3 regions of the Viridibacillus sp. d25.2 genome follow, and region 1 is predicted to be linked to each of the others. Evidence: riboswitches for the same ligand, from Rfam matches in the RefSeq annotation. Region 1 holds a riboswitch; each other region holds the start of a gene.
What was found. A riboswitch is a leader RNA that binds a small molecule or an ion and turns the genes downstream of it on or off. The one in region 1 is predicted to bind thiamine pyrophosphate.
Positions count from the first base shown of each region.

Region 1 (11,087 bases):
GTATGATTGAATTCTTTTGATTTTTCAGCGATAGCTGTTGAAAGAACTGAGACTTTATCAACAATTTCGTTTACTTTTTTATTAACATTTACTAATGCATTTTTACTTTGTTCAGCTAGTTTACGCACTTCGGCAGCTACTACAGCAAAACCTTTACCATGTTCCCCTGCTCTTGCCGCTTCAATCGAGGCGTTTAGAGCTAGTAAATTCGTTTGGTCTGCTATTCCTGCTATTATATTGGTAATAGCTATAATGTCATTTGTTTCTCGCTGTACTTCGACGATGGATTTTTCGAAATTAGTAAATACTTCTTTGACATAATCCATTTGAGCATCGAGCTTGTCCATATTTTCATGACCTTCAGTTACTAAGCGAATATTTTCCTCGCCTTGTGCTTCCACTGTAGCTGTAATACTATGTATGTTTTGCGCTTCTTCAATAATTCTTTGGATATTATCACTTGAGATAATTAAAGCTGTTCTGCCCTCTTCCACAGTACTTTTGACATCTGTAATACGCTCGATAAATACACTGTCTCCTTTCCCGTTTTTTTCATTGGATGATTTTAATAATGTGATTAGATCAAGTAACCCTTCGATCATTAATTCTTTTTCTTTTTTCGTTAAACCGGCAATTTCTTCCACTATAACATCAGACTGTTCGTCCTTTTGTTTGAAAAAGCTTTTAAGCATGCAAAACACTCCTATCTTTTCTTCCCTAAACCTAAAAGTACTAGTGTTTGATTAACAAGGGATTTGTTGAATTGTTCACCGTAACTGCAGAATCCTCCTAGACTAGGCAATTTCTCAAGTTCTCGATTTAAATCAGGAAATAGACCGTGACTTTGAAATTGTAATTTTCTTAGAATGCAGTTAAAGGCCAGAACGCCCTCTAATTTGGTAAATTCGGACTTTAATATATGTATCGTTTGTTGTAAAGTTTCAACTGGGTTTTTTGGTTCTAATATCTCAACAATTGAATCTTGGAAAACTTGGCAATAAAATTGGATCGCACCATTCGGTAGAACCTGGAAAGGCGAAGCAATAAAAATTTCATCGTTAAATCTTCTACCTAGTGGGTTTGTCATAAAATATTGATCTAATTCATTTTCTCTTATACCTACTAGATTTGCATAGACTGACGTTGCCATTTTGCCATCTAATTCGTAGACAATTCGTTGTTCAGTGTCGACTTTTGTGACTTTCATCGATTTCCCTGAGCTAGTAAAAATATTTTCCTTCAGCATGACAAAATCGACAGTGGGTTTCATAAAGATAACGATGCCACCCCTACTTGATACGTCTCCATTTAAACTCACAAAAGTTTCGATGAACTCCGCATCATCTCCAGCAGTTGCGCCAAATACAGGGAATCCCTCATGAGAGAAAATTGAATTGACAATTGATAGCATCTTTTCTTCTGCGGCAATTAATCCATTCGGGAATACTAATGCTACCCCTTCTTTTTCAAGTGTTTGACTAGTAAGATTAATACCTATATGTTTTGCTGCGGAAATTAAATCATTACGAGAGAATACAGGGTATTTCGAAATATCGTTCATCAAAACAGTACTTATTTGCCCAATATTCTTTGCAAAGCTCATTGCTACGAGACCATTTTCTAAAAAGCCAGATGGCCCAATTTCACCTGTCGTCGTTAAGCCGACAACTTCACTATTTGGATATTGCGCGTTAAATAGTGCTGTTATTTCTTGAAATTGGTGTGTCGTGCTTGTGAAAAATAATAGTAATGCAGGTTCAGTATGTAGTTTACTCGTAACTTCTTTGACAGCTTCTACTGTATTTTGTTGCTTGGTAGAATTGGAACATATTAATTCCATAGTAACACCTCTAGTTTATCGTGATAGTTAGTTCGAAATACGATTAATTATAGAAAGTAGTCCTTTCTTACAATCTATTATAACATGTGTATGAGTTTTTTTACTTAATATCCCTTTTTTCATTCCCAAAACTTTCAAAATTTTGGGTGATTGGCATTGATAAGCTATAATATATAGATAATTTAATTGTTGGAGATGTTTTTAATGAAAAAATTTATATATGTCATTGTGTTCTTTTCGTTCTTCGATTTGTTTACACAACTACCTGTCATGAGTACATTTGCTGAATCGCTTGGAGCCTCGGCTTTTCTAACAGGCTTGGCGGTTGGTATGTATTCTTTGTCAAATACATTTGGTAACATCATTTCGGGGTTTTTAACGGATCGCAAAGGTCCCTATACAATCTTGATCGTAGGATTATTCACTACTGGTCTTTCTTTGTTGCTTTATATGTTAGCGGATGCTCCGTTAATGCTCTTAGTTGTTCGCTTTATCCACGGCTTAGTAGCAGGATTAATCGTTCCAGCAGCATTTACTTTTTTAGCAAATGAAACGGAACAAGAAAAACGTGGTAAGAGCAGTGCAATATCAGGAGCATTTATAGGTATTGCCGCCATTACTGGTCCTGCATTTAGTGGAATTTTAGCTAGTCGGACAAGCGTTCCATTTGTTTTTAATATTACGGCTGTCTGCATGCTAGTGCTCGCCATTTTTGCTACCTTTATTTTAAAAGCAACTCAAATAAAAAAAGATTCATCTACTAGTGTCCACGTCCCAATTCGAGCCTTTTTCAAAAACGCCGGCACACTTAAAGCTTTCTCTGGCGCATTTTTCCTTATGTTTTCCCAAGGAGCCATCGCTTACTTGTTACCTTTAAAGGTACAAGAATTAGGTTTTGATTCACGAGTGAGTGGGACGTTAATGAGTACATTTGGCATTGTAGCTGTTCTTGTATTCTTATCACCTACTAATAGAATCTTTGATAAAGTTAAGCCGATTAAAACGCTAGCGCTTGGCATTAGCTTAATGGGTTTAAGTCAACTATTAATTAGTCAAGCGGACACAAGTACGTTGCTTTACATTGCAATGGCTTGCTATGGCTTTGGTTTCGCATTCTTATTCCCTTCATTAAATTCGTTGCTGATTGATTCGACAACTGTTGAGGTCCGAGGCAAAGCTTATGGTTACTTCTATGCGTTCTTCTCATTAGGTGTAGTTGTAGGATCTTCACTTCTAGGTTGGTTGTCATTTGGCATCACAGGCTGCTTCGTATTTACCGGAATCTTGCTACTGTGCTTTGCTTGTGTAACTTTATTAAATAGAAAAGCTGCTATAGCTTAAAGATCATCCAGAGATTTAATATCTCTGGCTTTTTTTGTGGTGTTTGTTGCTTAGCTAGATAGTGACCTCAATATCAAAATAAAATCCCCTTTGCCCGAAGACAAAGAGGATTTTATTATTAAGGTGAGTGATTTGCTAGCACTTCAAGCGATAAAACTTCTGTGTATTTTCATATAAGGTAGCAGCAACTTCTTCAAATGCTTGCTGTTTAATCGTAGCAATCTTTTCAATAGAAGCTCTTATCATGATTGGATGTGTCATCTTACCAGAGAAAATCCCTTTAAATGGCCAAGGCCCATCTGTTTCTACCATCATTTGCTCTAAGGGATATTCCTTTACGAGCTGTTGAATTTCCTTTTCATACAATACATCTGGTGTTATGGAGATGAAATATCCATTTGCAATCATTCGTTTAACTACATATATATCCCCTTTAAACCAATGAAAATGCGCGGAGGTTACTTTATATTTTTCTAAAAGATCACAAACTGTGTGTGCATCTTCATAAACAGCATGCAGAATAATCGGTTTATCCATCTCAGCTGCAAGTGCAATGAACTTTTCAAGTAAGTTTATATATGGTTGATACGGGAGTGCTTTTTCTTGCTTCAAATAATAAGGTAGACCAACTTCACCAATTGCAACCATCTCTTCGATATGTTCTCTTATCCATTCAAACAATTGAACTTGCTCTCTATCCTCTAACATTACTTGTTCAGGATGAAAGCCAAATGCAGGAAGAATCCGCTTATCATGTTGGGCTAATTTTAAATTGACCTTACTCGATGCTAAGTGAGTAGATACTGCTATTAGATGTGACACATTAAATTGAGCCATTTCGTTTAATAGTATTTCTCGCTGCTCTTCGCTATATTGATCAAAATGAATATGAGCATCAATCATCAATTTTAGTCACCTACCTCAATTTCATCCTTCAACATATTAAAAAGTTTCTGTTTGAGTTGAAAGAATTCATTTGAATTTATGAGGCTTTCTTCTCTCGGTCTTACAAAAGGAACTTTTATCTCTTCTTTTATTGTAGCAGGGCGCTTTGTTAGTATATAAATTCGATCCGCTAAAAAAATTGCTTCTTCAATACTATGGGTGACGAATAGTACGGATTTTCGATTCTCTTCCCATACAGAAAGGAGCCACTTTTGCATTTCAATTCTTGTAAATTCATCTAAAGCTGAAAATGGTTCATCTAGACATAATAAGTTTTGTTTACTGAGTAACGCTCTTATAAAAGCTACTCGCTGCTTCATACCACCTGATAATTCTATTGGGTAGGCATTCTGAAAATCTCGTAATCCAACTTTCTCTAGCCATTCACTTGCTTCTTCGTAATTCGGTTTACCGGTTAACTCTTGCATAAGTACGACATTGTCAATGACGGTTCTCCAAGGCAACAGTGAAGGTTGCTGAGGCATATAGCCGATTAACCCTTTTTGGCCATGAACGGTTTTGTCATTCAAAGAAATAGTCCCTTCGTCTGGTGTAGCAATTCCTCCAATTAAGTTAAAAATGGTGCTCTTACCACTCCCTGAAGGTCCAAGTAATACAACAAATTCACCATCCTCTACATGTATAGAAATATCATGTAAAACTTGAGTTGTTCCATAAGCCTTTTCAATATGGTCCATTTTAAGTAACATTGAATTCACCTCTCTAGTTTGCCTTTAATTACTCTTCTTTCAATCAACCGTAGCAAACCAAATACGAGGACACTTAAAAGCATGATGGTGAAAATAGCTACAAACACACGATCTGTACGGAACGAAGACTGAGATAAAGTCATGTATACACCAATCCCCTTTTTAGCACCTAACCATTCAGATATAACTGCCCCCATGACACTATAAGTCGCTGAGATTTTCAGCCCAGAAAATAATGAAGGAAGTGAATGTGGTAATTCTAGCTTCCAAAATAATTGGCTTTTCGAAGCTCCTGCCATTTCCATATAGTATTTGAGCTCTGGAGCTGTATTTTTAAAGCCATCTAATGCAGCTACAACTATTGGGAAAAAGCAGACTAAACCTATAATGATCAGTTTTGGTAATAAACCAAAACCGAACCAAATAATTAGAAGAGGTGCTAAAACAATGATTGGAATATTTTGCGATAGAATAAGTAACGGATATACAAGCTTTTGAACTTTCGGCAACATATGTAGAGATACCGCTATGATAAACCCTACAAGGCTTCCAATTGTAAGTCCTAAAATCGCTAACTGAATTGTTGCAAGAATATCAGTTGAAATTGTAGGGATCGCTTTGATTGCTTCAGAAAAAATAGCTGTCGGAGCAGGCAGCAACCAGCCCGGAACTTCCTTGAATCTAACAATCAGTTCCCAACAACCTAAAATGAAAAGGAGCAGAAAAAACGCTCCTCCTTTTTCCCGTATCCATTTCATTATCTGTATTTCTCCGTTAAAGTCCCAAGTGTAATACCTGTTGGTTGATATAGTATTTTCACTTGTGTAATAACATTTACGCTACCTAGTTCGATCATTTTTTCATTCATTTTTTGGATAATTTCTAGTAGTTCAGAAAGTTCGCCCTCCATTGTTGTTTCAAGTGGATGCACTTCATAATTCACACCAGCATCGTCGATAATTTTGATTGCTGCATCTACAAAAGGAATAACATCCTCGTATGTTTTTGTTTTTGGAATGATTTGTACACTGATTAATGAATTGGTCATGTCTTTCTCCTCCTTATCGCGGTAAAAATTCGTTTGTGAACGCTTTTTCAGGATCGAATTTTCCTTCTAATATGTTATTTTCACTCATCCATTCTGCATAGTTCTCCCAAACTTCAAGCTTCTGCTCTCCCCATTGTTTTGCATCATCTTGATATTTGTCAGCTAGCCATTTTTGGCTTTTCTTAACTAGTTCTGCATCTAATTCTGGGGCAGCTTTTAGTAAGATATCAGCAGCGGTTTCTGGATCTTTTATAGCAAATTCATATCCTTGTGATGTTGCTTTAGAGAATGCTTTCACCGTTTCTGGATTGCTCTGTATCAGTTTTTCGTTAGTTGTTAGGACAGGAGTGTAGTAATCTAGTTTGTCACTATAGTCTGTTAAGTAGAGCATGTTTAATTTTTCTCCACGCAGTTCCGCTTCAACACCTGTCCATGCGTAGTAAATCCATGCAAAATCTACATCTTTTTTGACCATTGTAAAGAAGTCAGCATCTCCAGCATTAACAATGTCTAGCTTTTTACTATCTGCTTTTTCGATTTTCATAAGAGAATCGAGCATTGCCTTTTCGGTTGGGGAACCCCATCCACCGTAAGTTTTACCTTCAAAATCTTTTGGTGATTTAATATTTTTGTCTATCGGGGATGCGAACCCAGATGTATTATGCTGAATAATCGCTGCGATTGACACGAGTGGAACCCCTTGAACTCTTGCTTGTGTAATCGATTCTTGCGCTGTAATACCGAATTCGGCTTTACCTGATGCTATTAGTTGAGCTGCTCCCGTTTCACCTGGTTGAATTATTTCTACATCCAATCCTTGCTCTTTAAAAAAGCCTTGTTCTTGTGCTACATACAACCCTGTATGATTTGTATTTGGTGTCCAATCTAAAACAACAGTTACTTTTGTTAATGCATTTTTTGAATCTTTTTCATTTCCTTTCGACTCACTTGATTGGCAACCTACTAAAGCCAATAATGCTACAATGAGCAACATACATCTTTTCATTTCCCTTGCCTCCATCTATATTATTTTGACAAGTTCCATGCAAAAAGAAAAACGCCCGGAACTATTCCGGACGTTAACATACATTCTAAAATACAATGATACTCAAGATTTTAGCTGATGTTCCCTCCGCTGGTGTTAACCAGATCAGGTTCTAAGGGTCAGCATCTATCGGATACATTCTCAGCTGGCAACACCAGCCCCCCCACATTCTTGCACATATGAACTTTCTCACCTATTATATCAAAAAAACAAAAGAATCCAATATTTATTTGGAAGTGATATCCTGGATTGGTGGTTTGTTGCGCTTTTTGTGGTGATTGTTGCGCTATCTTTGGTGATTGTTGCGCTAACTCACTTCATTGTTGCGCTATCTCACTCCATTGTTATTTAGCAGAATATTCACGTCTTCTGTACTCTCTAATATCAAAAAACAAAATAATCCAATATTTATTTGGATGTGATATCTGTGGGTTGGTGGTTTGTTGCGCTATTTGTGGTGATTGTTGCGCTAACTCTGGTAATTGTTGCACTAACTCGACTCATTGTTGCGCTAACTCACTCCATTGTTATTTAGCAGAATATTCACGTCTTCTGTACTCTCTAATTACTATATATTAGTTGAAGAAGTATTAACATAAATACCGATTACTTCGTAAGCAAATCTTCACCGAAAATCGATACGGTTTGGCGATCTGGAACGAATTCATGTCCATTCCATTTCAATACAGTTTCCACATATCCTAATCCGTCGGCATGATATCTACCCGCGATTTCTTGGTAAGCCAAAAATTCGTAGGTGCCATCTCTAGCATAATCAATAGGATAGAGTCCGCCAATCGGATCAACCCAGCCTTGAATTGGTTCTTTAAGCGTGCCATCTATATTATAAATTTCAGATAAATATTCTTTTCCTTTATACGTTAAATCTAAGATATATTTTTTCTTTGGATAGGAGCTAGTAACGCTCACTTTGTAATGATCCAGATAATTAACTTCGTATTTTGAAAGCTCATTATAGGCTTCCGAGTCAAATACTTGGCGCATTTGTCCATTCACATATGTAAATACATACGCGAATATTATGCCGCCACTTCCGCCTGAATCTATGACTATCAATATGTCATCTACATGATCTCCTGTATAATCCCCGAGCGATATGGTGGGGTTATAACCCGCATTTTCTTTTAATGGAATTTGTTCGTAAAAATTTGTTTTTTCATTAAAAACAACAAGGGTAATATTCTTCAAATATGGACTTCCTTCGGTTTTCTCACCAGTAAGAAGAATTGTATCAATTAAGCCATCACCCGTAACATCGCCTCTTTTTTTATCTATGACGGTTTGAGCTATCACATGATGTTGCTTCAACTTATTCATAATTTGTTTTCTTTTTTCTAGTAGAGTTTCTTTAGATGGGTATGGTGCATTAAATGACAGCGTTTTATCAAGTGAAATGAGCGCCTGTTCTAAATCTCCTGACTTCATTTGAGCATCCGATAAATAATACCAATAAAAAGGATAATCATTATTCTTCAATAGATTCTTATAATATTCTTCTACCTTTTTGAAATAATATGGGTAAACATCCTTTGCTTTTACAAGTCTATTTCCATTAAAACGATAGACAGCTATTTTATATGCCTCCCCCGTATCGTGGCCCCATATTGCTAACTCATATTTACCATCCGAACCTTTAGTACTCGGCATATCCTCTACTTGTAATTTACTATAGACCATATTATTTGTAGGTATATGGACAAAACCTTTATTTGTCCATTGTAATAGATCTAATCTGGACCATATACTGCCTATTTGCCAACCTACAATTAAGGTATTCATACTTGTATTGACGAGTGGCACAACTACTAACTTCGTTATTCCATATCCGCTTCCTTTGATGTCTGCTAATGGAATCCACTGATTATTGTTGCTCTTTAATATCATAATATAATTTTGACCATGATAATTGTATGCTCCTATCAGCTCTTCTTTATGATCTCCATCTATATCTGCTAGTAGTATCGCTGGCCTTTTCTCAGGTTGTTGCAATTCTAAAATAGTTGCAGTTGGAGGCAAAAATCCCCTCAGTATATTTGCATATTCCTCCAATATTCACCCCACCTTTTAATCTATTATATGCATGCTTCGTTTAGATAATTTGCTTCTCCCTTACACTTTTATTTACCTTTGGAGCATAGTAATATCCCCTGACTCAATAGAATCAGGGGATGCTTTATAGTCATTAAACTTGTGTGAAATTAAGTGTATGTGTGTGACTATACTTGTTCTATTTTTTCATTACCAGCGGTGACCGTGTTGATGCCATGGATGCCATGGATTCCATGGTTGCCATTGCTGCCAAGGACTCCATGGATTCCATGGTTGCCATGGATTCCACTGATTCCATTGATTCCATTGATGACCTGGACGCCAGTTTTGGCCCATGTTCCAATTGTTACCTTGATTCCAATGCTGCCCTCGCCAAAAATTAGAACTTTCGCGTTGCCACTGTCCTCCGTGTAGAGGTTGAACCATTCAATTTCACTCCTTTTCCATTCATTCTTTATAAGATATGTATTAGTGCACAAGATGGTCCGCAATAGTGAATAAAAAAGGAGTCTTTTCTTTTACATTTTCTGCAAGACATTAAAACCCCCTTTCCTAATAATAGAAAAGGGGGTTCATCACTCACTAGCATTTATTTCTCAACATTAATATACAGCTTACCTTTCGCTTCTTGACGCACTTCATTTTTGAAATTGTCAGCAGCTTTTACTTCGATTACTGCTCCTTTTGCTACTGTTCCTGATGGTACTGTCCAATAGCCTACGTAATGACCATCTGCTTGTTCAGACATAGGTAGTTCAGTTGCATTTTGCACTTCGTTATTAACGTTCGTTAAAGGCATATGGATTACGAAAGTAGCTTTCAATCCTGGAGCACTATCAAATTCGATTTTAACGCTTTTACCTGTTTCTAAAGTAAGATCTTCTACTGGTGTTAAGTTTTCAATGACAGGTGCATCGTAATTTGCTGTTATGCTAATTTTCTTTGTTTCTTTATTATTTGCTTTATCACTGGCTACTACTTTGATTTCATTTACACCATTGTCGAGAAGAATGCGTTTTGAAAATTTTCCGTCGACTACTGGTGCGTCTTTTCCATTTACACGAACCCAATCTAGATTCGCATCATCAACAGTACCTTCAACTGTTACTGACTCACGATTTGTTTTATCTCCATCTAGAGGACTTTCGATTTTCAGTTCAGGTTTCACTGTGTCTAAAATAACATTGACGGCTTCAGATTCCCCTACCACTCGATTATCTAAAGTTGCCACTGCTACGAAATCATTCGCACCTTCTAATAATTTAGCTTCGATTGAGAATTTACCATCTGCTCCTACGACAGCAGATCCAACTTCTTTATCATTTTGTTTTAATTTAATCGTTGTTGTTGGTGAAGCTGTTCCTTCAATTTTTGTTGATGCTTGGTTTGTAACAGATTTTGTTGCTGGTGAAGTGATAATTGGACCGTGTACTTCGTAGCTTACACGAGCACGAATCATGTAATTGCCTTCTTCAGCTGGTGATGGCGACCAAGCATCAGAAACACCTTGGTAACTTCGTCCTGCATTTTTTCCGCTTTCATCTGTTGCAAGCCCTGGTGTGTTCGGACTAGCGAATGTTTGGCGATACACCATGTAGAAATCACCTTTTACAATAATATTGTGCTCGCTTAAATCTACAACTGTCCATTCACCATTGCGTAGAGCTGTTGCATCAATTGGGCCTGCAAGTTTCTTACCAGGCGATCCATCTGCTCCAGTTGCGTCCCACACTTCAACTGCGAATGCCGTACCACCTGGAACTGGCCATTCAGTGTCCCAGAATCGGAATACGCCATCTGTAACGATTCCGTTTTCTTTTCCTTCAGGAAGAGACATTTTCACTGCCCAAGCGTTGCCAGCTGCATTAAATGCACGCGCATTTTCAGGAGTACCGTCGTCGTAGCCAATTTCGCCACCTGGGTACGTGTTGAATGGTTTAAGCTCAACATTTTGTGTCGTAGTTTGCTTACCAACTTTAACTGATACTTCTTGGCTATAGTAACCACGAGCGATTACTTTTAATGTGTAGTCTCCTTCATATGCAGTCAATGAATAGTTACCTTCTGCATCTGTAGTAACTGGCGTAA
Region 1 covers NZ_CM196652.1:3,961,185-3,972,271, forward strand. The annotation lists gene ACZLO7_RS19500 (methyl-accepting chemotaxis protein) at 1-692, opposite strand, end outside; gene ACZLO7_RS19505 (FIST signal transduction protein) at 704-1,840, opposite strand; gene ACZLO7_RS19510 (MFS transporter) at 2,045-3,181, shown strand; gene ACZLO7_RS19515 (TatD family hydrolase) at 3,317-4,084, opposite strand; gene ACZLO7_RS19520 (ABC transporter ATP-binding protein) at 4,090-4,836, opposite strand; gene ACZLO7_RS19525 (ABC transporter permease) at 4,842-5,594, opposite strand; gene ACZLO7_RS19530 (thiamine-binding protein) at 5,594-5,884, opposite strand; gene ACZLO7_RS19535 (ABC transporter substrate-binding protein) at 5,898-6,890, opposite strand; TPP riboswitch at 6,995-7,104, opposite strand; gene ACZLO7_RS19540 (hypothetical protein) at 7,274-7,420, opposite strand; gene ACZLO7_RS19545 (YybI family spore inner coat protein) at 7,536-8,267, opposite strand; gene ACZLO7_RS19550 (hypothetical protein) at 9,189-9,425, opposite strand; gene ACZLO7_RS19555 (S8 family serine peptidase) at 9,589-11,087, opposite strand, start outside.

Region 2 (11,087 bases), 920 kb from region 1:
GAGCTTCCTTTCCATCTTTTTTATATTTATTTGCAGCTATGGCTGTAATAATACTGGAATCTAATCCACCTGATAAAAAAGTACAAAGGGGTACATCTGAAACCAGCTGTCTCTCTACTGCATCTGTCACAAGGTCACGCACATTGGTAACAGTTTGATCGAAGGAATCTGTATGCTCAGAGCTTTTCACGTTCCAGTAGCGCCATATACGAAGACCATCCTTCGTAAAAGTAAGTGCATGAGCTGGTCTCAATTCATTTATATTGTGGAAAATTCCTTTGCCAGGAGTACGAGAAGGTCCAAGACTGAAGACGTCAGCAAGTCCTTCATGTTTAATGATTGGTTGAATATCTGGATGTGCAAGAAGAGCTTTTATTTCAGAGCCAAATAATAAGCCACTATTTTGCTTTGTATAGAAGAGTGGCTTTACGCCAAGTCGATCTCGTGCAATGAATAACTTTTCAGAAATATCGTCCCAAATAGCAAATGCGAAAATGCCATTTAGATGATTGACACATTGCTCTTGCCATTCAATATAGCTTATAAGTAAAACCTCGGTATCTGAGTTAGATGAAAAGTGATAACCACGTTTTTGTAGTTCACGGCGTAATTCATCTGTATTATAGAGTTCCCCATTATAAGCAAGTGTGTAGTTAGTGCCGCTCTTTGAACGGGTCATTGGTTGCTCGCCACCACTTGGGTCTATGACGATGAGTCTTTGATGTCCAAATGCTGCATGTGTTTCCGTCCAAATGTTTTCTGCATCTGGGCCACGTTTTTTTAATGTTTTAGTCATGGTATGTAAAACATTTTTTTGCAGTCGTAAATCCTTTTTGAAATCTACCCATCCTGTGATACCACACATCATTTCACATCCTCTGCTTCTAGTCGTTACGTAGTGTATGCGAACTGGGCGGAGGATGTGCGCTGGTTATCGTTCTTTTTCCTTCATATGTTCAATATGATTGGCGCCCCACTCCTGCATCGTATTTAAAATAGGTTGAAGTGTCATTCCATATTCGGTGATTTGGTATTCTACTTTTGGTGGTACTTGTGGGTATACAGTTCGTGTTAGGATATCTTGTCCTTCTAATTCACGTAGATGCATTGTAAGCATTCTCTGCGTGATATCTGGAATGAGTTTTTTTAGTTCATTAAATCTAAGCGCTTCCCCGTGTAATAAGTGATCTAAAATAATGGGTTTCCATTTGCCGACAATCATATTTAATGCAACAACCATTTGGCATTGATGTGGATTTTTTTGACCGTTTAACATGGCTTGCCTCCCATTAGTATCATTTTTGATACTATGTTTAATTAATGTGCCTACTTACAATTCGTAACTAGATACATCATAATAGATTTCAGTTAAGAAATATACATTAATTGGAGGATTTATAAAATGACTAAAAAAGATTTTGCTACAGCTGTAGAGGAACGTCGTAGCGTATATGTAATTAATAATGAAGCAATCGTATCCGATGAACGAATTCAAGAAATCGTTGAACATGCAGTAAAACATACACCGTCTTCATTTAATTCTCAAACAGCTCGTGCAGTTGTTTTGTTAGGTGAGCAACATTCGAAATTATGGAGCATCACAACTGAAACATTGCGCCAAATTGTACCAGCTAACGATTTCGCGCCTACTGAAGAGAAAATGAACATGTTTGGTGCAGGGTATGGTACGGTGTTATTTTTCGAAGACCAATCCATTGTAAAAGGGTTGCAAGAAAAATTCCCTTCATATGCTGATAACTTCCCGATTTGGTCTTTACAATCATCAGGTATGGTGCAATATGTAGTGTGGACTGCACTTGAACAAGAAGGTTTTGGTGCCTCTTTACAACATTACAATCCACTAATTGACGATAAAGTGAAAAGCGAGTGGAATATTCCGTTAGACTGGAAATTACTTGCTGAAATGCCTTTCGGTAAACCTGTTGTTGCAGCTGGAGAAAAACAATTTTCACCTATTGAAGACCGAGTGAAAGTATTTAAATAAGAAATGAATTTTGGACTGCTCCTAAGTTTGACTTAGGAGCAGTTTTTTTGTAATGTATGCGGATCAAGTAATCTATAAAGAATCTACCCAATCTATTAGAAATTTCCCCTTTGGCGTGATACTTGAAAATCAGTTAATATAGAGTAGTTGTAGTTTAATATGAAAGGAAGTTGATTATGAGTCAAAATCGTAATCAGAATATAGAAGAGATTAGTACTGCTAAGTTGATGTGGCAACTTACTCGTCCACATACTTTAACAGCAACATTTGTACCTGTTATTCTTGGTACAGTTCTTGCTATGTTCGATACGAACATAGATATATTGATTTTTGTGGCAATGCTTGTATGCTGTTTAGCACTACAAATTGCAACCAATTTATTCAATGAATACTATGATTTTAAACGTGGATTAGATACAGCTGATTCTGTAGGGATTGGTGGTGCGCTTGTACGCCACGGTACTAAACCTTCTACAGTGCTAGCTTTTGCACTAGCATTATATGGAGTCGCTGTTGTACTCGGCGTATATATTTGTATGAGTAGTAGCTGGTGGCTAGTTGCAATTGGCGCAGTAGGTATGGCAATCGGTTATTTATATACTGGTGGGCCTTACCCAATTGCTTATACACCGTTTGGAGAGCTATTTGCAGGTCTTAGTATGGGGATTGGATTTGTATTAATTTCATACTTTATACAAGCTGGAACCGTCAGTATGACAAGTCTTTTAGTATCGATTCCAATGGGTATATTAGTTGGAGGCATTAATATGTCAAACAACATTCGTGACATTAAGGAAGATACAATTGGTGGACGTAAAACACTAGCAATTCTTTTAGGCCGTGAAAAGGCTGTCAATTTACTAGCATTTTCATTTGTTGTGTCTTATGTATGGATAATCGCACTGATTATTATAGGTACTGTTAGCCCGTGGTTACTTGTTGTATTAATAAGTGTTCCAAAACCATTACAGGCAATTAAGGCATTTAAAGAGGGCGTAAATAATCCCCCTAAGCAGGGGATTGCGATGAAATCAACTGCATTGACAAATACATTCTTTGGATTTTTATTGTCAGTGGGACTAGTATTAAGTTATTTAACTTAATTGATGAAATGAAAAAACTGTCTAACAATCAAATGAGATTGTTAGACAGTTTTTTTGTGAATATATTTAGTGCTTTTGCAATTGATGAGCAAATTTTGTTTCCTTTAGTCGAACTGCTATGATGCAACCAAGCAGAGCACCGCTGGCACTCGAGACAAGAAATGCTGGCATAAAGTAAAGAGCGGTGAATGAAGTGCCCATTATTATTTTGGCATATGGTATAGCAATCAATGAGGCAAGTATACCTGTACCAAATACTTCTCCTACAGCGGTTAGCCATACTTTCCGATAATACTTATAGAGCATTCCTGCTAAAAAAGCGCCTATCATACCACCAGGAAAAGCTAGTAAGGAACCAGTGCCGGTTATTACTCGAACAAGTCCAGTAAGAAATGCAATAAGAACAGCCGGTCCAGGTCCTAGCATTACAGCAGCTAGGACATTTACAGCGTGTTGAACTGGATAAGCACGTGCGATTCCCGCTGGAAATGACACAAAAACAGAACCTGCAATGGCAATAGCGACAAACATAGCTATAGTCGTTTTGCGTGAAGTTATGATATTTTCGCCACCTGTTGCAAGACATGTAGTAGTTGCCGTGTAGCTACAAAAGGTTTTTCATGTGTTGCGATAGCAGAGATGAGTGAAATGCCATCTGCTCCTGCTCTGATAACCGTTTGGCAATTATCAATTGTAATACCGCCAATACCAACAATCGGTAAAGTGGGATACTTAGTCGCTGTTTGTTCAATTAAAGTAGTACCGGCAGGGGACTTCGCATCCGCCTTAGAGGTGGTGGAGTAAATTGGACCAATACCAACGTAATCAGCGCTTGCGGCAATAGCTACAGTAACCTCTACTAATGAATGTGTAGAGACTCCTAATATTTTATCCGCCCCAATCTTTTCCCGAACTGTATTAGCATTAGCGTCATCTTGGCCTACATGTACACCATCTGCATCTAAAGCAATTGCTAAGTTTACATCATCATTGACAATGAAAGGCACACCATGTTTTTTACATAGAGCTTGGCATGCTTTAGCAAAAATTATTTTATCTTCGCCAATAAGAGCGTTTTCTCCTTTTTCTCTGAATTGAAAGAAGGTGATACCGCCGCGTAGAGCTTCTTCTAAAACAATGAGTGGATCACGTTCTCCGACATTTTGACTCCCCATAATGAAATATAGTTGAAGTTGTTCTCTATTCAAGGATTAAAACTTCCTTTCGTGCCTTTTCTGAAAGCTCACGATAAGCCCAATGATTTGTCGGTCCATGGCCAGCACCCAAGTGTAGCCCATTCGCTATAGCAGCTTGGATAAAATATTTCGCATCAATCACTGCATCCGAAGCGGTAAAGCCTTGTGCCAAGCGGGCTGCTATAGCAGCTGAGAATGTACAACCAGTGCCATGTGTATCTTTCGTATGGATTCTTTCAGAGCGCATAATGAAACGTTCTCCGTTTGCTGTTAAAAATAAATCTTCAGCATAACTTTTTGTATCACGGTGTCCACCCTTTAAGACAACGGCTTTCGCGCCCATTGTAATTAACTTCTTCGCAGCATTCTCTACATCATTATCTGATACAATTGTTAAACCTGTAAGCACTTCAGCCTCAGGGATATTAGGTGTAACAATGGTTGCAAGTGGTAGAAGCTCAGTTTTCAGAGTGTGTACTGCCTCATTTAATAAAAGTGAAGCTCCACCTTTTGCAATCATGACGGGATCAATAACGAGCATTGGTTGATCATAATCTTTTAATGTACCTGCTACACCGTGGATGATTTCTGCTGAAAAAAGCATACCGGTTTTAATAGCGCCTACCTGAAAATCGTTGAGTATAGCTTCGATTTGGCTTACGACATTTTTAACGCCGACGGCATAAACGTCATGAACACCTAAAGTGTTTTGTGCAGTTATAGCTGTTATTGCTGAAGTACCGAAAGCACCAAGCTCTTGAAACGTTTTTAAATCGGCTTGAATTCCAGCGCCACCACCACTATCAGATCCTGCAATTGTCATAGCAACGTTTCTTGTCATAATTGAATACCTTCGTTTTCTACAACTATCATGTTGTCACGTAAATCTTCTGAAATAATAGAATATAAGTTGTTAATTAATTCGACTGCAAAAGTGCCAGGAGCAATGGCTGTTTGTGCTGCCTTTTCGCCAACTTGTTTGTAAAATGATAGCGCACTCGCGGTTGCTTGCAAATGTTGTCCCTCTGAAACAGCAAGAAATGCACCAGTCACTGCGCTAAGTAAGCACCCAGAGCCTGTAATTAGTGGCATAAAGTCATGTCCGCCCTCAATTTGAATTGTCGTTTGTCCATCAGTTACCGTATCCTTAACCCCAGTGACTGCAACGATACAGCTATTTCGATTGGCTACTTCTTTGGCAATTAGTTGTACATCTATTTGCCCTTCACCAGCATCGGCTCCCCTTGATTGCCATTCGACATTACCAAGTGCAGCAAGTTCTCCTAAATTACAGCGAATAGCTGTAACTTTAATTTCCTTTAAAATAGTTGTCACCGATTGCTTACGAAACTCACTAGCACCTACACCAACTGGATCAAGGACAACGGGAATATCCTTTTTGTTGGCACTTTTGCCCGCTTCAATGATAGAAGATACAGTTCCTTGATCAAGTGTACCGATGTTAAGAACTGTACAGTCGGCTAGGGCAGCCATTTCAGCTACTTCCTCAATTCCTTCTGCCATCATAGGTGAAGCACCAAGTGCGAGGAGACCATTTGCTTGGAAATTGGCAACAACAACATTTGCAATATTGTGGATTAACGGTTTTTCAACACGCAGCTTTTCTAGTAAATGCTTTTTGTACATTATTTAGTAAGCTCCTGTTCGTATTGTCCAATTGTCCATTGTTGTTTCGTCCACGCCATTTCCCAAAAGTGCCATTCATAATAACTACTTTTACGGAAATGTTCTTTTAGCTGCTGAATACGTGTAGGAGGTAAATCTTTAGCAAGGTCATTCATGCGATTAATTTGTTCCTCTACTAATTCTCCGAACCATTCAGATCCATATGTTTGAATCCATTTATCATAAATAGGGTGATTAGGTTGTGAATCTTTTAGACGTTCCCCAATTTCATAGTAAAGCCAGTAACAAGGAAGTAGTGCAGCTAGAGTGTCAGCGAGGTCACCGTTATTTGCTGTACGATACATATGAGAAACATATTCGTAAGCTGTTGGTGCTGGCTCAAATGATGCGAATTCTTCATCCGTGATATCTAACATAGTAAAAAATTGCTCATGAAGTGACATTTCTGCAGTACATGTTGATTCAGCATGTTTGGCAAAACGTTGTGTAGTATGTAAATCATTTGCCTTTACGGCTCCTAGTGCTTGCACTTTTGCGAAATGGCTTAAGTAATAAGCATCTTGTTGTACGTAATATTGGAAAATGTCGAGTGGTAATGTACCTGCCGCAAGTGATTTTACAAATGGATGATGAAAGCTACCTTCCCATAAATCATTGCATTCTAGTCTTACTTCTTCACAAAATGTCATCTCTATGCACCCCAAATTTTTTGTTTTTTGAAAACAAAAAGCCGCCTCCTGATCGGTGTCAGTAGGCGGCAAGCAATCATTTTCAATGAAACAAAATAGACTGATAGCGCCACTTCCCTCCGCTGGTATGAGCCAGATCAGGTTCCAAGGGTCCGCAGTACTCTGCGTCTCAGCCAATTATATGACTCCCCTAGTGGTTAAAAAGCGATTTAGTTTTCAACAACAATATAACATAAATAAAGGAATAAGCAAGGTATAAATTAACCATAGTAAATAGATTGTAATAAATGGCATATGACATAGCTATGAGCTTATTTCTATGTTAAGATACAGCCTATCCGAATTTTTAAATTAGAAAGTAAGGTGAGCGGATGGGTGTATCTGCAACAGTGAAGGGGCCAGAAGAGAAATTGAATTTATTTCATTTAACATGGCCGATATTTTTAGAAGTATTTTTATTTATGTTGATGGGGCTCGCTGATACATTTATGTTGAGCGCATTGTCAGATGATGCAGTATCAGGTGTCGGTGCCGCTAATCAATACATTCATATAGCAATATTGATTTTGGAAGTAATAGGGAATGGGGCATCGATTGTTGTTGCTCAATATTTAGGGTCTAAGCGTTATTTGGAAGCATCCAAAATTACAGCATTAGCTGTTTCGTTGAATTTAGTTATTGGCCTAATAATGAGTGTCGCTTTTGTTATTTTCTCAAAAAATATTATGATTGCAATGAATTTACAAGGTGATGTTCTTGAGTATGCTAGTAAATATTTATTTATTGTTGGAGGAGCTATCTTCCTGCAAGCAATTATAAATTCATTAGCAGCGATTATTCGCGTGCATGGTTGGACCAAACAGACGATGTATGTGTCACTTGGAATGAATATTTTTCACGTAATAGGGAACTATGTTTTGATCTTCGGTAAACTTGGCTTCCCTGAACTAGGTGTGCAAGGTGCGGCCATTTCATCAGTTGTCAGCCGTATTTTGGCCCTATTAGTATTCTTTTGGTTATTGTATCAAGCACTAGAGGTACGTATTAAATTGCAATACTACGTGTCATTATCAAAAGAATATATCAGTAAGATTCTGCAAATTGGCCTTCCTTCTGCATTTGAGCAGGTGATGTACCAAGGTTGTCAAATTGTCTTCTTATACTATGTGACGTATTTAGGAACAGAGTCACTGGCAGCTCGGCAATATGCGTATAATATTTCAATGTTTACCTATTTATTTGCCATAGCGATTGGAACGGGTACCGCAATAATGGTTGGTCGTTATGTAGGTGCTAATGAAAAGGATACGGCTTATAAACAATTATGGATTAGCTTGAAATGGGCGTTATTATTTACAGTAGTGATGGTCGCAGTAGTCGTTATTTTCCGCTATCCATTAATGCGACTCTTTACTGATAATCCAGAGGTTATCAAAATAGGTGCGGCAGTGTTAGTGTGCAGCATTTTGCTAGAAACAGGACGTACATTTAATATCACAATTATTAACTCGTTACGAGCATCAGGTGATGCCAAATATCCGTTAGTCATCGGTTTTTTCTCGATGGTTTGTATGAGCTTACCACTTGGTTATTTACTTGTATTCCAATTAGATATGGGTTTAGTGGGCGTGTGGTTAGCAATTGCGGCAGATGAATGGTTCCGAGCTATCTTAGTTTTCTTTAGGTGGAAAAGTCGTCGTTGGGAAAGGTATGCTCTGGTTTCTCCTGACAAAACGAAATAGTTTGATTAGACATTGTATATAGCTTGTAGTGAGAAAAAGGACGTTAGCGTATTGATGCTAGCGTTTTTTTTATGGATTTTTGATGAGAGGGGTTAGTGCTAATCAAGAAGTTAGAGAGTTAATATTACAATTAGAATAAAAGTCCACACAAGATTGTACAGTTGTAAGTATAATAATTTACAAGTGAAAAATAAAGTTCAAAACTACACGTTTTTTTATAACAATCAATATTCAATAATGAATTAATTAAGAAAGTGTGCCGTCTTTTTGTGTGAAAAAATGCCTCTATTTAATGAAGGGGGGGGAGTAAGATGGAAATCGTATTAATGATTTTACACGGTTTATTAGCTGCTGCATTTTTGATAGCGGGATTAGGGAAAGTAAGCGGCTCAAAAATGCACGTTGAAGGTTTTCAACGTTGGCGCCTGCCACAATGGTTCCGTGTTGTAACGGGATTGGTAGAACTAGTTGCTGCTATTTCATTGATTGTTGGATTCTGGATTAATGAATGGGCAATTTTTGGAGCTGCATTATTAGCAGTTACAGCAATCGGTGGCGTTCTAACACATGTTCGTGTGAAAGATTCTATAAAAGAAACATTGCCAATTATCGTACTAGGTTTGCTTGCATTTGGAGTATTATTTTTGAACTTATAGAAAAAGCTAAATCACTGATGGCTTTGAGTCATCAGTGATTTTTTGATTATAGGTGATTTTCCGTCAGACTCATTGATATGAGCCGGAAGAATATTAGAGCTCAGCCTACTGCCTCTTCATATTTTATCCTTAGCCAATCATCGCTTAGTTTTGTATACTTGGAAAAGAAGATTAATGAACGAGGTGTTTGGCATGGCATTGCCGAGAAAAGTAGAGAGCGCGAATTATATGAGGGAGCGTCAAGGAATGTTTGCTTGTCCTGTTTGTGGGGATGAGATGATGGTGACTGAAGATTGTAGTATTGTTTGTGACAATCGACATTCTTTTGATATTGCAAAGCAAGGCTATGTGAATTTCATGACACATGCTGCGACTTCAATGTATGGGAAAGATTTATTTGAAGCACGTAAGAAGGTTATCGAAAGTGGTTTGTATGCATCGATGCATACAGCGATTTGTGATTTACTGAAGCAGATGAATAGTAATGTTGTTGTATTAGATACGGGATGTGGAGAAGGGTCACATTTAGCAAGCATAAAAAATAACTTCCAGGAGCAAGCTGGTAAGCGTTTTATTGGAGTAGGTATTGATATTGCAAAAGAAGGAATTATTGCAGCAGGGCGCAATTACGATGACATGATTTGGTGTGTCGGCGACCTAGCAAAAAGTCCATATCAACAAACAAGTTTTAATGCGATTTTGAATATTTTATCACCTGCAAATTATACGGAGTTTAAACGACTATTAAAGCCGAATGGAATGGTTATTAAAATCGTGCCACAAAGTGGATATTTACAGCAATTACGCGCTATGTTTTTCGCGGATTCTGAAAAAGAGTCCTATTCAAATGAACTTACTGTTGAACGATTCAAAGAGAATTTCAGTGAAGTAGAGATAAAGCGTATTACACAAACTATAGCAATAGATCAGGAATTGGTGCCTCTATTAATGCATATGACACCGATGGGTTGGCACCAAAAAAATGATGATACAGCTATAGATTTAACTGAAATTACGATTGATTTAGATATATTAGTTGGAAAAATATAAGATAGTCCTCCGCATTTTAGCGGGGGATATTTTTTATTTAGAAACTTTTTCCTTATCTTATCCGTATTGCATAAAGAAGGAGTGATTTGATGTATTTAAAAATTGAAGCGCCACAGCGAAGTATTTCAAAAGAGGCTGTAAAGGTTTGGCGTATAACTGAGACGTTAGCAAATGCCGGGATTCTTACAGTACTTGGGATCCTCTACTATTTACATATACGTTTTGAGTGGAAGGAATGGATCGGTTGGATTATTTTGGGGCTTCTAATATTGACGGTCTTAACGGCAATTTGGGAGATTTTGTTCAAGCCAACATTAAAGCAAAAGTATTGGCGCTATGATGTGGATGAGAATTTTATTCAATTGAAGTACGGTGCTTTAAAAGAGGTGAATGAACTGGTTCCAATGACAAAGGTACAGTCTGTAGAATTGAATCAAGGGCCTTTCTTGCGTAAATATGGCTTGTATTCGATTCAGATTGGAACTATGGGATCCGAGCATGCAATTCCCGCGATTTCTGAGAGAGAGGCTTTTGAATTGCGTGATCAAATTGCACATTATGCAAAAATTAAGGAAGTGGAATGATGGTGCAACCGTTGAAAAGATTACATCCGCTCGTTCTAGTATTTGATCTATATAACCTAATTAAAAATAATATAATCTTTTTTATATTTATTTTTTTATTGAATATGGGGTCTGATAAATGGTGGATTCAAACAGCAAAATGGCTCTTCTTGGCTTATGTTGTGATAACGCTCTTTATGAGTATCGGTAAATGGCTAACATATAGATATGCGATAAAGGATAATGCTATCTATATTAAGTCCGGGATTTTTTCGAAAAGTGAGCGGACTATTCCATTTTTAAAAGTACAGAATGTCCAACACCAAACGACTGTTTTTCATAAACTTTTTAAAGTGACTTCATTGACTGTAGAAACAGCAGCTGCTGGTGATGAAAGTTCCATTACGTTTGATGTAATTTCTAGAGCTGAAGCAGA
Region 2 covers NZ_CM196652.1:395,183-406,269, forward strand. The annotation lists gene asnB (asparagine synthase (glutamine-hydrolyzing)) at 1-865, opposite strand, end outside; gene ACZLO7_RS02045 (winged helix-turn-helix transcriptional regulator) at 932-1,276, opposite strand; gene ACZLO7_RS02050 (nitroreductase family protein) at 1,403-2,005, shown strand; gene ACZLO7_RS02055 (1,4-dihydroxy-2-naphthoate polyprenyltransferase) at 2,182-3,108, shown strand; gene thiW (energy coupling factor transporter S component ThiW) at 3,175-3,666, opposite strand; gene thiE (thiamine phosphate synthase) at 3,663-4,316, opposite strand; gene thiD (bifunctional hydroxymethylpyrimidine kinase/phosphomethylpyrimidine kinase) at 4,309-5,145, opposite strand; gene thiM (hydroxyethylthiazole kinase) at 5,142-5,951, opposite strand; gene tenA (thiaminase II) at 5,951-6,640, opposite strand; TPP riboswitch at 6,738-6,842, opposite strand; gene ACZLO7_RS02085 (MATE family efflux transporter) at 7,012-8,382, shown strand; gene ACZLO7_RS02090 (DoxX family protein) at 8,694-9,038, shown strand; gene ACZLO7_RS02095 (putative RNA methyltransferase) at 9,231-10,088, shown strand; gene ACZLO7_RS02100 (PH domain-containing protein) at 10,178-10,672, shown strand; gene ACZLO7_RS02105 (PH domain-containing protein) at 10,669-11,087, shown strand, end outside.
Region 2: another riboswitch for thiamine pyrophosphate. It lies ahead of tenA (thiaminase II); the one in region 1 lies ahead of ACZLO7_RS19535 (ABC transporter substrate-binding protein).

Region 3 (11,087 bases), 1.3 Mb from region 1:
AATTCGATTGCTGCTACGCCATCTGCTGCATAAAATCGAGTATCAGCAGAACCGTGTTGTCCAAATAGCATGGCTTGCTTGTCACAAACCTCAGCAGTTGTTTTTAATAATGATAAAACAAATGGATCGTCAGCATTTGTTGTAACTGCAGGAGCAATACTGTGAATAATGATTTCAGCTTGGATTTTTCCGTCATCTAGAATTTTTTGAATATCTTTTAGAATATCTTCTGCTAATTGCCCTGGGACGTATCGGATATCGTAACGTACATTGCACTGATCTGGGACAACATTAAAACGTTCACCTGCTTGTATTGTAGCCAAATTAATCGATGGAGAATCATAAAATGCATTACGAGCATTTGTTATTGGTGATTCTAGCAGTTTTGAGTGGAATTGCATGGCTTGTAAAATAGCATTCACCCCCTCCCAAGGGCGACTACCATGTGATGCTTGACCTTTGAATTGAAGTTCGAATTGTAAAATGCCTTTTGCTTGTAATCCAATTTGCAGATGTGTCGGTTCGCCGCAAATAACAAATTGGCCATTATACCCATTACGAGCAAGCCATCCTGATGTATTTTCACCACCAGTTTCTTCGTCTGTCACCAGATGGAGTTGGAGGCGTCTAGGAAGCTTATAAGCTGATTTAGATAGCTCTACAAAGCTGAACATCATCGCAGCGACTCCGGCCTTCATATCAGCAGCTCCACGCCCGTATAAAAGGTCACCATCAACAGTGGGAGTGAATTGTTCAATTGCTGCTGGTACAACATCCACATGACCGTTCCAGATAAGGCAATCTTGGCCCTGCCCAACCTCAGCTGTTAAAATATCAAGTCCATTATTATGATGAAGGTTAACATCTATACCTTGTTGTTTAAGCCAATTAGCACAAAATTGTAAAGTTTCATTGGCGCCTATAGGTGTATCACTTTTGTATGTAATAAGTTTTTTTAGTAAATCAATCATCTAATTGTCATTCCCTTCATTAAATTCCATTTTGTTCATTATAATTGTTTTTGGCAGAGAGTTCTTTAACATTTCAGTAATCTATTGAAATATAAGAATTGTTTGAGTACAATAGAGTTGTTCGAAAACTACAATTAAATGATGTATTTACCACAAGGGGAGCCGAAATGGTCGGCTGAGAGTGAACCCAAAGTTCTAACCCTTTGAACCTGTAAGTTAATGCTTGCGTAGGAATGTGGATAGAAACCGACATATAACCGATGTCAGGACCTGTCCTGATGTCGTTTTTTTTGTTGCCGACAGTTTTACTATCTAGAGCTCATTTATAAATGAGATACGTTTAGGTCTTGTGTGTTCTACATCAGAACAACGGGAGGATATTTATTGTGAATAAGAAGAGATTATTGTTTTTAATCGAGATTGCAATTTTTGCTGCAATCGGTTTGATTTTGGATCAGCTGTCATTTAAGCTGTGGGCTCAAGGTGGTTCTATAAGTCTTGTTATGGTGCCGATTGTTTTAATGGCATTCCGTTGGGGTGTATTGGGTGGTTTGATTACCGGATTTTTAGTTGGTTTATTGCAAGTGATGATGGGTGCCTCAATTTTTACACCTGTTCAAGGATTTATCGATTACTTTATAGCATTTACTGTAGTCGGTCTCGCTGGTGTTGTGAGACATCTAGTGTTTGCAGCAAGTAAACAATTAAACAAAAAAACAATGACTTTGTATATTGTGCTTGGTACAACTCTTGGTGGTTTATTGAGATACATTGCTCACACTACTGCAGGAGTTGTCTTCTTTAGTGAATATGCAGGTGACCAAAATGTTTACTGGTATTCTATCAGTTATAATGGTACGTATATGCTACCAGCTACTATACTAACAGCAGTTGTAGCTGTACTTTTATTTACTTCAGCACCTCGTTTATTACAACAAAAAAATTGATGCAAAAAAAGAGGATTCCTTATAGATGGAGTCCTCTTTTAGTACTTTCAGTAACACAATTTCATATATTTAATATAAGAACTAAACAAAAATTTTCTAAATATATAGACATTTGAAATGGAGAGATACTCGAATTTCATGTTCTTCATTTTGCGAAAAAAGTGTTATAGTAGAGAGTAGACATATGAGAAGAAGGGACCGTATAAAATGATAGCTATAACTCAAGAGGAAATTGCAGCATTGAAAAAAGCTGGACGTGTAATGGCCCAAATCCGTGAAGCGATGAAGGCTGCAACAAAACCAGGAATTACAACAAAAGAATTAGATGAAATTGGTGGCCGTTTGTTTGAAGAAAATGGAGCCGTTTCAGGACCTAAAAGTGAATATGATTTTCCCGGATATACATGTATAAGTGTGAACGAACAAGTTGCACACGGCATTCCAGGGAACCTTACATTAAAAGAGGGAGACCTTATTAATATCGATGTATCAGGTCATGTTGACGGTTACTTTGCAGATACAGGTGTGTCATTTGTTGTAGGTGGTGGATCCTATCCAGAAATCGATAAACTTTGTCAAGTTGCAGAAAGTGCATTTGATCGTGCGATGACGAAAGTAAAAACAGGTGCCCGTTTAAATCAGATCGGTAAAGCTGTAGAACGTGAAGCCAAAGCAAATGGTTTAGCGGTTATTATGAACTTAACTGGGCATGGCATTGGGCGTTCACTTCATGAAGATCCACAACATGTATTGAACTATTTTGATGCATGGGATCGTACAATTTTAAAAGAAGGAATGGTTTTAGCTGTTGAACCGTTCATCTCACAAAAAGCAGAACATATCGTTGAGTCAGGTGATGGTTGGACATTTATAACGCCTGATAAATCACTAGTTGCACAATATGAACATACAATCATCGTAACAGATGGTGAACCGATTATTACAACTAAATTAGATTAAAATAATGAAAAGGCCTCCCTTGAATTTTCGTCAAGGAAGGCCTTTTTGTTTTATACAGTTATTTAGAAGGCTTTTGTTTTTTAATAAATAATATTCCCGCCAATAAAACACCACTTAAAAAAAGTGCAGCAGTCGTTACGAGTAATTCCTCAAATCCATTTTTTATCGCGACCCCTATATAAGCCCAAATGAAGACGATAGGAAAGTAAATATCGAAATGGTGGAAACGCATATGAAGTGCAATAGCGGTACCTAGAGTGAGCATAATAACAGCCCATAAAGGATCGCTTAATCCTAAACCATTCCAATGATTAGACGTTAGTACGAAAGCGATATTTGTTATTGTTGCTACGCAAATCCAAGCAAAGTAAATAGAGAAAGGTATGCGTTTTGACCATGATTGTTCATCATTACTATATGAGAAATATAGAAGTGCTAAACAAGCTAATAATAATAGGATTACGATAACTGTAATTTGGAAGTAGTTATAATGCCACAGGAAAATCCACAAAATATTAAGTAATGAACTGGCTGTAAATAACAGCGTTTGCTGAATAGAAATCGTGTTCTCTCTCTGGTAATTGTACCAATGTTTGTAAATCCAGTAAGCTAAAATTATGTATATAAAGCCCCAAATACTAAAAACATATCGTGCTGGAGTGAAAAGAACCGTATAACTGTCGGAGATGTCGCCAGTAGTTTGACCGTTTAGTGGAAGAATATTAGCAGCTAAGTTTACTGTTACCATTGCAATATAAGCAATAGTAATAATTAGTAATCTCCCCAATAAAATCTCCTCCTTCATGTTGAGATTAGTATAAAATCCTAAATTTCTTTGCAGTCTGAAGTAGAAAAATATCTTGTTAGTAATTGCGTAAATATACAAATAATCACTACCAATTATAGTGCGTATGTATAAAGTATACATTTGATTAGTTAGAACAACAAATATCATTTCAGAACAATTTGCTGTAAAATACTAGTATAAAAGTAAAAGGAGTGTTTAAAGTGAGTAAACGCATTGAAGATATGAAGTTAGACAAACATCTAAACGATAAGCCTTCCTACAAAAAGGAACTAAAAAAACTACAATTTGAATTGTTAAATATTCAACAGTTCTTGTTCAATCATGATATTGGGCTCGTATTAGCATTTGAAGGAATGGACGCAGCTGGTAAAGGTGGCGCCATTAAACGTCTAACACAACGACTGGATCCTCGTGGATATATCGTTCATCCAATTGCTGCACCGCAACCCTTCGAGCTGAAATATAACTATCTACATCGCTTTTGGACGCGCCTGCCTTACAAAGGCCAAATTGGTATTTTTGATCGTACATGGTACGGACGTGTACTAGTAGAACGTATTGAAGGCTTTGCTAAAAAAGAAGAATGGCAACGAGCCTACGAAGAAATTAACCAATTTGAAAAACTACTTACAGATGATAACTATATCGTAGCAAAATTCTGGATTCAAGTGTCAAATGAAGAACAATTAAATCGATTTAAAGAACGACAAGAAGATCCTTATAAAAAATGGAAGCTAACGGATGAAGATTGGCGAAATCGTGACAAATGGCCAATTTATGTTGAGGCAGCAAATGATATGTTTGAGAAGACTGATAAACCACAAGCACCATGGATTTTAATATCAGGTGATGATAAAAAATATGCACGCATTCAAGTTCTAAAAGAGGTAATCGCGCATGTTACAAAGGAATGTGAACTTAGAGGTTTACAAATTACTGATCCATTAGAAACTATTAGCGAAGAAGTATAACTATTTCGTGTCTAGAAGCATTATACTAAATATGTAATCTATTTTAGTAATGGGGGCTTGAATATGACAAAACAACAATATCCAGAAGTATGGGATTTAGAGTCTATATTTGCTGGGGGTAGCGATTCAAAAGAGCTAAGGGTACAGTTAGACAGAATTCCAGTTGAATTAGAAATATTACAAAAAGCCGTTTCAAGTATTATAGTAGAAGATGCCAGATCCATTTTAGATGTTCTAGAATTAATGAAAGAAGTATATGTTAATATGGGGCAAATTGGTTCATTTATCTCGTGTCTAGAAGCACAAGATATGACGGACAAAAAAGCTTCCTTATTGCGAGGTGAAATTTCATCACTAGCTGCAAGTTTTGCACCAATTAAATTGCAATTTCAGCAAGAGCTAAGTGGCATAGAAGAAAGAATATGGACAGAGCTACTAGCTACTGAGGAGCTATCACAATTCAAATTCACCTTAAATGAATGGCGAGATGAAACTAAATTAAAACTTTCTGAGCAAGAAGAGAATATAATTTCTGCATTAAAGGTTGATGGTTATAATGCTTGGGGCGAAATGTATGATCTATTGATTAGTGATATTAAAATCCCTTTTACAATTGATGGTGAAGAAAAAGAATTATCTGTAGGTCAAGCAAATAACTTAAGTTCACATCCGGATGCTGCAGTACGTCAAGCTGCTTATGAAGCACTTGAAAAAACGTGGACTGAAAAAGAGGAATTCTTTGCAAAAACGTTGAATCATATAGCAGGGTTCCGATTAGAAACATATAAAAAACGTGGTTGGGATTCGATATTACAAGAGCCACTACAAACTAACCGTATGCAACCTGAAACAATTGATGCAATGTGGGGTGCAATTGCAGACCATAAAGCACCTTTCGTTGAATATTTAAAACGTAAAGCGGAGCTACTAAACACAAGTACAATGGATTGGTTTAATTTAGATGCACCAATTACAGCATCCACTGAAACGATTTCTTATCAAGAAGGTGCTGCTTTCGTCATAAAAAATTTCGGGCAATTCGGCAAGAAGCTAGAGGCCTTTGCGGCAAGTGCAATTGAAAACGGCTGGATTGAAGCTGAAAATCGCCCAAATAAACGTCCAGGTGGATTTTGTACCAGTGTGCCATTAACGAAGGAGTCACGTATTTTCATGACTTATAGTGGTACTATGTCTAATGTAGCAACATTAGCGCATGAACTGGGGCATGCATTTCATTCGTATGCTTTACGTCCGATTCATACATTGAATACTGGCTATGCAATGGGTGTGGCAGAAACAGCCTCTACATTTGCTGAAATGATTGTTGCAGATGCAGCTGTTCAAGAAGCAAAATCAGTAGATGAAAAAATAGCATTACTTGAAGATAAAATTCAGCGTAGTGTCGCATTCTTCATGAATATTCATGCGCGCTTCCTGTTCGAAACTCGTTTTTATGAAGAACGTAAGGTAGGAATTGTACCAGCTCATAGGTTGAACGAAATAATGGAAGAAGCACAGAAAGAAGCTTATGCGGGTGCACTAAATGTAACTCATCCTCATTTTTGGGCTTCAAAATTGCACTTCTATATGACAAGTGTGCCATTTTACAATTTCCCATACACATTTGGCTATTTGTTCTCATTAAGCATTTATGTCAAGGCTAAAGAAGAAGGTAGTAGCTTTGAAGATAAATATATCGCTTTATTGCAAGATACAGCTGTTATGACTGTAGAAGACTTAGCGATGAAACATTTAGGTGAGGATATTACAGAAAAGTCATTCTGGGAAAAGGGGATTCGTATTTGTGAACAGGATGTAGAACAGTTTTTAGAATTAACCACTCAAAAAGGGTGATCAGACATGGTGTTTCTTGAAGGAAATCGCTGTTATTTGCGAACGTTAGAAGAAGCCGATGTTTCGGCATTTACAAATCTAGTAAAGCGGAATAAGCGTTATTGGTCGATTTATGAGCCATTACATGAAGATGAGTTTTATACAGAACATACTCAAAGAAAGAAAATTATTGAGTCTATTCAGCGTATGAGACTAAACCGTGAGTATAGTTTTGCAATATTTGCAATGGGAACGTCGGATCTTGTAGGACATATATCGATTTATTCTATCAAGAGATTACCATTTGCAAGTGCTTTTGTCGGTTATTCAGTAGATAAACGTTATATTGGTCAAGGAATTGCATCTGAGGCGTTAGAACTAGTAGTGAAATTTGGGTTTGAAGATTTGTCGCTGCATCGGATGGAAGCGTATGTATCCCCAAAAAACATTGGCTCTGTTCGCGTTTTAGAGAAAACTGGATTCCAACGTGAAGGGTTATTAAGAAAACTATTGTACATTAATGGAAATTGGGAAGATCATTATTTGTATTCTTATATAGATGATGATTTTTGAAAGGGTAAGGCCGTCTGGCGGAGATGGAAAAGTACTGTCAGAGGAATGCTTTACGGAATGAAATAATTAGCGAATCATTTCCTGGGAAATGCGTCGATTTCTGTTTGAAAAAGAAGAAGCGAGGGGCACCTTTAAGGTGACTCTCGCTTTTTGTAATTTCGATTATTTAGAACCGTCTTCAACTATATCAAGACGACCTGTACTTGGGTCGATTACTAAACCATGAACGGGAATAGAGTCGATAACTAGTGGGTGATTTCGAATTACTTCGACGCTATGTCGTACGTTTTCTGTTACATCGTCAAAGCCACGTAACCAATCATGTAAGTTTACACCAGAATAATTTAATAGATCAATTGCTTCTTGAGAGACCCCACGGTCAACCATTTTAGCTAGCATTTTGTCAGGGTTAACTGCGCTCATACCACAATCGTAGTGCCCAATGACAAAAATCTCATCTGCTTGTAATTCATAGATTGCTACAAGTAGACTACGCATAATACCACCGAACGGATGATTTAAAGTGGCACCTGCACTTTTAACGATTTTGACATCGCCATTACGTAAATTCATAGCTTTTGGTAATAGTTCTACAAGGCGAGTATCCATACATGTTAAAATTACAAAATGCTTATCCGGGAATTTGCTTGTAATAAAAGGCTCATATTGCTTTTCTTCTACGAAGGTTTCATTGAATGTAAGAATATCTTTTATTATTGACATAGACTTTCCCCTTTCCTTACATACTTATTTTAGAATAACTATTCAGAAAAGAGAATAAGTTTTAAAGAAATTATGAATTTAATTTTTGTAAAAGATTCATTGTATCTAACGAGCGGCCTGTACCGATTGCAACAGATTCTAATGGTGATGGAGCTAGAATAACAGGAACAAGTAGTTCATCTGAAAGCCATTCAGGCATACCTTTTAATAGAGAGCCGCCACCTGTTAAAACAACGCCACGGTCTACGATATCTCCAGATAACTCAGGTGGACAGCTTTCTAAAGTTCTACGGATAACCTCTAAAATTGAAAGAAGAGATTCTTTAAGACAACTTTGAATTTCTTCTGAATTTACCGTAATCGTTTTTGGCAAACCAGTTACAATATCTCTACCGCGCACTTCCATGTACTCTTTTTCGTGTTGGATTAAAGCATAACCAATTTCTTTCTTTATATTCTCAGCAGTATGCTCACCAATTAGTACGCTGTATTCTTTACGTGCGAAATGAATGATTTCTTCATTCATTCGGTCGCCACCCAGTTTCATAGTGTTTGAAGTTACAACGCCGCCAAATGATATGATTCCAACCTCTGTTGTACCTCCGCCGATATCAACGATGACACTTGCGATTGGTTCACTAACAGGAAGATCAGCACCGATTGCTGCAGCAACAGGTTCTTCAATTAAAAAGACTTCTTTAGCTCCACATTGTTTAACAGCATCTCTTATAGCTAAACGCTCAACTGAAGTAGCACCGGATGGAGTGCAAACGATTACACTCGGTTTACGGATTGAGCCACCAATAACTTTTCCTACCTTTTGCATAATGGCTTTAATCATTGCGGTAGTCATATCAAAGTCGGCAATGACACCATCACGAAGGGGACGGATTGCTTGAATATTCGCGGGCGTTTTCCCAATCATACTCTTTGCTTCTGTACCGATTGCGATTACTTCATTTGTAGTTGTATTTACTGAAATAACTGATGGTTCATTTAATAAAATTCCTTTGTTTTTTGTATATACTAACGTATTGGCAGTGCCAAGATCGATTCCAATTGCAGTTGTTGAAAACATTGTATATTTCCTCCTTTATAACATTGCCTCATAAGTATAGAGGAAAAACAGCAAAACCCCTATGTTACATATTGGAAGTTGTAAGTTGTTTAGGAAATAAGTGTGGAAATAGTATTTATAAATAATCAGTTATTGGGAAATTTAAGGGTAAATAGGTTTAAAATGTCACGAGTTTGTTATGAAATTGTGAGGAAAAAATAAAAAAACAGTTACTTTATAAGTAACTGTTTTGGATTATTAGTTTTTAGGTTTTGGATCAACAAGAGTTGCAGTTGATGTATCTAATCCTACTAGTAAATAGTGAATAAGGATCCCACCAGTGATTAGGATAAGTGCTGAATATCCTAAAACTGTTAAAATAAATGTAAACATTATAAAACTCCTCTCTACCATTATTAAAGATTCATTATCTACCAGTATACATGATATTTTGTTTGAAGATAAGTCTAATTTATGGATAAACTATTTACTCATGCTTTTTACTGGTTTAAATTGCAAATTTTAATAAAAATAAGATATGATATAAGAATTATATTGTTATTTTAATAGAATACATGCTGGGATATTAAAATGCCCAATTTCCTTGGCGGAATATTGGTTCTACATTGTTATCTTCCGAAATACCGTCTATATCCATCTTGTCAGAACCAATCATAAAATCTACATGGGTTAGACTTTGGTTTAAGCCGTTCTCTGCAATCTCTTCACGAGACATGGTTTTACCACCTTCTATGTTGAAAGCGTAAGCACTACCAATAGCCAAATGGTTAGAAGCATTTTCGTCGAACAGTGTGTTATAGAATAATAGGCCCGATTGTGAAATAGGTGAATTGTGAGGAACTAGAGCAACCTCACCTAGATAATGTGAACCTTCGTCAGTAGCCACAAGTTGTTTAAGTACTTCCTCTCCTTGTTCTGCAGATACGTCTATGATTCGACCATTTTCAAAAGTAATTTTAAAATTATCAATAATATTACCACCATAGCTTAATGGTTTAGTACTAGATACATAACCGTTAACACCGGTTTTAAATGGTGCAGTAAATACTTCTTCTGTAGGCATATTAGCCATAAATTCTTTGCCGTTCACATTGACACTACCGCCACCGCACCAAATATGGTTTTTAGGAAGTTCAATTGTAAGATCTGTTCCAGGAGCACGATAGTGCAATTTATGATATTTTTTTTCGTTTAAATAGGATACTTTGTCATGCAACGATTCATCGAGTGTTTTCCAAGCGTTAATCGGATCTGCTACATCAGCTCTTACAGCTTTAAAAATAGCTTCCCAAAGATGCTCAACTTGTTGCTCTTGAGGCAGTTCAGGGAAAACTTTGGCAGCCCAATCTTTTGAAGATGCTGCAATAACGTTCCAACTAATTTTGTCAGATTGTGCATATTCTCTATACTTGCTCAATGCTTTACCTGTCGCTTTTTGGAAAGAGGCGATACGGCTAGATTCAATCCCGGCTAGTAAATCTGGACTTTGAGAAACAATGCTTATAAAGGCAGCACCTTGTTCTGCTAACCAATTACGTTCTTCCGTTTTCCAATGTGGATAAAAGTCGAATGAGTCTGCAGGAGCTAGCTCGTAACGTAGACGACTAATTTGATCATCCGCAAAATCAACAAATACTTGTTTGGCACCAGCTTCATAAGCCTTTTTAGTAATTAATCGGACTAACTCTACATTATCAACAGAAGTGCTAATATATAGAAATTGATTGGGTTGGATGTTGACACCAATTTTAATAGCAAGTTCAGCATAACGATTTAATTTCTCATTGAATGAAATCATGACGACATTCCTCCTTAAATTAAGTTAATTGTAACAATTTTTGAAAGATTAGAAAAGAAAAAGTAAAAGACCATATTTTTATCCATTTCACGAAATTTCGGCAAATATCTCCTATTGTTTGTAATAGATTATTAAGATAATGAAATATAAACCGAAATAAAAAAAAGAATGACGATTTTGGGGGTACTAAAATGGATTTATCATCGATTATTGGTTTAATAATAGCTTTTGTTTCGCTATTAGCAGGGATGTATTTTAAAGGTGTTACTCCTGATGCATTACTGAATCCAGCAGCGATACTTATTATCATCTTCGGTACGATCGCAGCGATTACGATCGCATTTCCTAAGAGTGAACTAAAACGTATACCTAAGCTGTTTGGTCTTATCTTCAAGGAGCAAAAGTTAGTAAGTGATGTAGAAATT
Region 3 covers NZ_CM196652.1:738,761-749,847, forward strand. The annotation lists gene ACZLO7_RS03640 (M20 family metallopeptidase) at 1-971, opposite strand, end outside; TPP riboswitch at 1,117-1,222, shown strand; gene thiT (energy-coupled thiamine transporter ThiT) at 1,358-1,918, shown strand; gene map (type I methionyl aminopeptidase) at 2,126-2,878, shown strand; gene ACZLO7_RS03655 (TspO-related membrane protein) at 2,937-3,665, opposite strand; gene ACZLO7_RS03660 (polyphosphate kinase 2 family protein) at 3,908-4,657, shown strand; gene ACZLO7_RS03665 (M3 family oligoendopeptidase) at 4,721-6,511, shown strand; gene ACZLO7_RS03670 (GNAT family N-acetyltransferase) at 6,518-7,063, shown strand; gene ACZLO7_RS03675 (beta-class carbonic anhydrase) at 7,226-7,786, opposite strand; gene mreBH (rod-share determining protein MreBH) at 7,857-8,864, opposite strand; gene ACZLO7_RS03685 (hypothetical protein) at 9,102-9,236, opposite strand; gene ACZLO7_RS03690 (aminopeptidase) at 9,430-10,662, opposite strand; gene motA (flagellar motor stator protein MotA) at 10,854-11,087, shown strand, end outside.
Region 3: another riboswitch for thiamine pyrophosphate. It lies ahead of thiT (energy-coupled thiamine transporter ThiT); the one in region 1 lies ahead of ACZLO7_RS19535 (ABC transporter substrate-binding protein).